2 regions of the Amycolatopsis sp. ATCC 39116 genome follow, and region 1 is predicted to be linked to the other one. Evidence: riboswitches for the same ligand, from Rfam matches in the RefSeq annotation. Region 1 holds a riboswitch; the other holds the start of a gene.
The links. A riboswitch is a leader RNA that binds a small molecule or an ion and turns the genes downstream of it on or off. The one in region 1 is predicted to bind S-adenosylhomocysteine.
Positions count from the first base shown of each region.

Region 2: it holds a riboswitch for S-adenosylhomocysteine, as region 1 does, so the genes downstream of both, AMY39116_RS0337320 (MOSC domain-containing protein) here and metH (methionine synthase) in region 1, are expected to answer to the same signal.

Region 1 covers NZ_AFWY03000030.1:22,796-25,258, reverse strand. Annotated here, with positions in the region: gene AMY39116_RS0325930 (hypothetical protein) at 1-1,143, shown strand, start outside; S-adenosyl-L-homocysteine riboswitch at 1,203-1,280, shown strand; gene metH (methionine synthase) at 1,296-2,463, shown strand, end outside.
Region 2 covers NZ_AFWY03000065.1:12,714-15,176, forward strand. Annotated here, with positions in the region: gene AMY39116_RS0337315 (ABC transporter substrate-binding protein) at 1-244, opposite strand, end outside; cobalamin riboswitch at 317-439, opposite strand; gene AMY39116_RS0337320 (MOSC domain-containing protein) at 468-1,100, opposite strand; S-adenosyl-L-homocysteine riboswitch at 1,114-1,189, opposite strand; gene AMY39116_RS0337325 (sulfite exporter TauE/SafE family protein) at 1,209-1,985, opposite strand; gene AMY39116_RS0337330 (class I SAM-dependent methyltransferase) at 2,087-2,463, opposite strand, start outside.

The DNA.
Region 1 (2,463 bases):
GACTGGCTCGCGCACCTCGGGCTGGAGCAGACGCTGCGCGACCAGTACGACCTGATGGTCCGCGAGCTGCCCGACCCGGCCGTGCGGGCGTCGAAGGTGCTGTGCGGCGGGCACTCGCTGGGCGGGACGCTCACCGGGTTCTTCGCGTCGTGGGACTTCGACGGCACACCCGGTCACACGCAGTGCGCCGGCTACTTCGCGCTCGACTCGGCGATCTCCACGTCGCTGGGCTCGCTCAGCGGGTTGCCGGACGCGATCGGCGCCGACGACCTCGGCTACGCCGCGACGCACGCCGGGCTGGCGTCCGGGCTGCTGCCGCGGGCGCTGAACCTGCCGGTGCTGATCAACGCGGAGACGATGAACCTGCTCGGGGTGGCCGGGCTGGCCGCCGACGTCGACCCGGACGGGCCGTCGGACCTGGCGTCCTACCTCCCGTCGAACGCGAACCTGGAGACCACCGACCGGCTGCTGTTCTCGCGGGACGCGGTGGCGTTCGCGACCGGGATCCCGTCGATCTGGGACTTCGCCATCACGAACGCGACCGCGCTGGGCGCGCTGCTCGACGACAACTCGCAGCCGCTGGCGTTCCTGCAGGCCAGCACAGGCTTCTTTGGCGGCGGTCCGGTGGCGGACAAGGACTTCCCGCTGCCGCACGAGCCGGCCGGGACGACCGGCGCGCTCGGCGTCGACCCGCTGGCCGTGCCGGTGGACCCGTCCGCGGATTACACGTGGCGCGACTACGACGACATCGACGCCACCGTGGCGCGCGACCGCCATGGCGCGCCGTTCACCACCCCGGCGAAGGAGGTCACCGCGATCGCCGACCTGGCCCGCAGCCTCGCCGAGCACCCGCTGGACTTCACCGAGCAGTACTTCCCGTCGAAGCTGGTGACCGACATCAGCCAGGCCGGCGCGGCGGAGATCCGCGCCCACGTGCGGCACCCCGAGGGCATCACGGCGCACCCCACGATCAACCTCCTCGCCGGCGACGGCCTGATCGCGCCCCGCGGCGAGCCTGCGACGGGGGAGACCGTGCTGGCGCCCGGGTACCAGCACCTGGACGTCCTCACCGCGGCGGCGCGCCGGAACACCGGCGAAGCCGAACCGGTGGCGGCGAACCTGACGCGCTTCGCTCTCGGCTGACGGTCCACATCGCGGGAACGGTTTTGGTGCCGCGGAGGGGCGTCCAGTACTGTGTTCGCCAGGCCGAGAGGCGCTGCAACGGACCCAGGTCCGCCACGCTCGGCCCCCGTGAACCGCAACAAGGGCGCCTCCCGACAGTTGGGAGGGCGCCGGTGGACACGACGAAGGCTCTGCGGGAGATCCTGAGCGACCGGGTGGCCGTCCTCGACGGCGCCTGGGGCACGATGCTGCAGGGCGCGGGCCTCACCCCGGCCGACTACCGCGGCGACGTGATCGGCGACCACCCTCAGGACGTCACCGGCGACCCGGACCTGCTCAACCTCACGCGCCCCGACCTGATCCTCGACGTGCACCGGCAGTACCTCGCCGCGGGCGCGGACATCACCACGACCAACACGTTCACCGCGACGAGCATCGGCCAGGCCGACTACGGCCTGCAGCACCTCGTCCGCGAGATGAACGTGCGCGGCGCCCAGCTGGCCCGCCAGGCCGCCGACGAAGCAGGCGGCAGGTTCGTGGCCGGCTCCATCGGGCCGCTGAACGTCACCCTGTCCCTCTCCCCGAAGGTCGACGAGCCCGCCTACCGCGCGGTCACCTTCGACGAGGTCCGCGGCGCCTACGCCGAGCAGATCGCCGCACTGGCCGAGGGCGGCGTCGACCTGCTGCTCATCGAGACGATCTTCGACACCCTCAACGCGAAGGCCGCCATCGCCGCGGCCCGCGACGTCGCCCCGCACCTGCCGCTGTGGATCTCGGTGACGATCGTCGACCTGTCCGGCCGCACCCTGTCCGGCCAGACCGTCGAGGCGTTCTGGAGCGCGATCGAGCACGCCCACCCGCTGGTCGTGGGCGTGAACTGCTCGCTGGGCGCCGAGGAAATGCGCCCGCACGTCGAGCAGCTGTCCCGCCTGGCGGGCACCTACGTCGCCTGCCACCCCAACGCCGGCCTGCCCAACGCCTTCGGCGGCTACGACCAGACTCCGGACGAGACCGCCCGCATGCTGGGCGAGTTCGCCGGCAGCGGCATGGTCAACATCGTCGGCGGCTGCTGCGGCACCGGCCCCGAGCACATCGCCAAGATCGCCCAGGCGGTGTCCGGCGCGGCCCCGCGCGAGGTGCCGCCGCCGCGCACCAGCACCCGGTTCAGCGGGCTGGAGCCGTTCGAGATCGGCGCCGACACCGGGTTCGTGATGATCGGCGAGCGCACCAACGTCACCGGCTCGGCCAAGTTCCGGCGGCTGATCGAGTCCGGCGACTACCAGGCCGCCGTCGACGTCGCGCTGGACCAGGTCCGCGGCGGCGCCAACCTGCTCGACGTCA
Region 2 (2,463 bases), on a different contig from region 1:
GCGGCAGCACGGGATCGGTCCAGGTGGCGGTGCCCGCCATGCGGTCGGCGAGGCCGAGGGACAGCATGATCTCCGCCGCGCCCTGGTTGAGCGCGACCGCCCGCCGCGGCGGTTCCGGCACGCGGACCTGGTGGCCGCAGTTGTCGACGGCCACGGCGGCGGTGTCTCCGGAGGGGGTGGCGCTCGCGCACCCGGTCAGCGCCAGCACGGCGGCGAGCAGCGGGAAGGTGATCGATCGGCGCACAGCGGCCCCTAGCGTCGAGGGCTCATGCGCGGAGCCCGGTCCGGCGGTCTCCCCCGTGGCGGGGGTGCCAGCAGGTCTTCGGACTCGGGGTCGTCCGGGCGGAACGCCTTCCCGGACCGCGTGGTCCAGTGGCCGTTGTCCCGCCCGTCGCCGCTCACCGCTGCGCGTCAGTTCCGGATTCGCACCGGATTCCCTGGCCCCTCGCGGGGCACGACTGGCCGGCTCACGCTACCACGACGACCTCGTCCCCGACCCCGACCGTGCCCGGTTCCACAGTGGACCCGTAGACGCCGAGGCACATGTCGTGCTCACGCGCGATGCGGCGCAGGACGGCCGGGGCGCGCCGGCCGGTGCGCGGATCGACGTTGACAACGACGCAGCGCCGGTCGCGGCGGTCGACCCGGATGCGGGTGGCGCCGATGCGGAGCGTGCGGCCGATCCAGTCCTCCTCGGGCACGTCGGTGTCGACGAGGAGGTTGGGGCGGAAGCGCAGCGGCTCGGCGCCGGCACTGCGGGTGGTGATCAGGGACAACGGCGCGCTGTCGAAGGTGCCGCGGTCCAGTTTCTGGACGCTCGCGGCGCCGAGCTCCGCCGCGAGCGCGGGATCGGTGACGTCGTGCAGGCGGCCGTCCGGGGTGCGGACCTGGGACTCGCCGACGACCTGGTAGCGGACCAGGTCGTTGCGCCTGCGGATGGTGAGCCAGGGGAAGCCGTTCGCCTCCTGGCCCGGCCGGACGAACGCCCAGCGCCGGTCACCGTCGAGGCCGTGCCAGGAGACGGCGGCCTCGTCCAGCGGTTGCGCGGCCATGGACTTGACCGGGTAGCGGAAGATCGCGGCGAGGTGTCCGACGAGCATCTGCGCCTCCTCGGGTGAGAAGGCGCCCTTGCTGCAGGAGACGGTGCCGAGCGTGGCGGGCCGGGCCCGTCGCAGCGCCCCTCGGCACCGCCCGCGAAGGTAGCACTTCTAGTTCCAGGCCTGCCAGGCCAGCGTGACGGCCAGGCCCATGCCCGCCAGCGCGATCGCGACCCGGAGTGGCGCCGCGGGCAGGCGGCGGACCACCGCGGGCCCCACGAAGGATCCGGCGACCAGACCGAGGCACAGGGCCGCCGCCGCGGGCCAGAGCACCGAGCCGGTGAACGCGAACACCACGGCGGCCACCAGGTTGGCCGCACCGGTGACGATGTTCTTCGCCGCGTTCGTCCTGGCCAGCGGCTGCGCCCAGGCCGCGGACAGCAGCGCCAGCATGATCACCCCGGCCGCCGCGCCGAAGTAGCCGCCGTAGATCGCGACCAGGAACGCGCCCGTGGCGGTGCCCGCGGTCAGCCCGCCGTCACCACGGCCGGCGCGTTCGGCCAGGCGCGGGGAGAACAGCAGGAGAATCGACGCGCCGCCGATCAGGAACGGGACGATGTAGGCGAACGTGCCCTCCGGAGTGAGCAGCAGCAGCGCGCTGCCCGCCGCGCCGCCGACCGCCGTGATCGCGCACAGCCGCAGCAACCGGGCGCGCTGCCCGCGCAACTCGGGACGCGAACCGGCCGCCGAGCCGACCGTGTTGCCCATCAACGCGACGGTGTTGGTCACGTTCGCGGTGACCGGCGGCACACCGATCGCCAGCAGCGCCGGGTAGGACACCAGCGACGCGAGCCCCGCGATCGAACCGGTCAGGCCCGCCCCGACCCCGGCCACCACGAGGAACAGCAGTTGCCACGGGCCGAGGGTGAGCAGCGGTTCAGCGGGCACGTTGCCCCAATTTACCGCAGGAGCAATCGTTTTCCGGCCGTGCGAGACGAACCCCACTCCTCCACTGTGGAATCAGAGTGCGCTGTCCAGAAGGGACTCCGTCACGGCCGGCGCGCGGTGACGAGCCAGGCAGCCGCGCCCAGCAGCACGCCGTCGGGCGTCTCGTGCGGGACGAGGGCCTCGGTCAGCGCGGCGACCGCCCGCTCGACCGTTTCCGCCGGGTACCGCTCGAAGATCGTCCGCAGCATCGCGCCGCGACGCAGGAAATCGGCCGCCGACGTGGCGTCGGCGCCGAGCCGGACCGGCGCCCGCACGTCGTCCACGGCGACGCCGGTCAGCCCGGCGCCGGTCAGCAGCTCGCGCAGGTAGCCCGGCTGGGCGAACGAGAACGGGCCGGGGCCGGGCGGGACGGCGTCGGCGGTGTCGACGTGCGGGGCGACCGCGTCCAGCGCCAGCACCCGGTGCTCGTTCTCGCGCA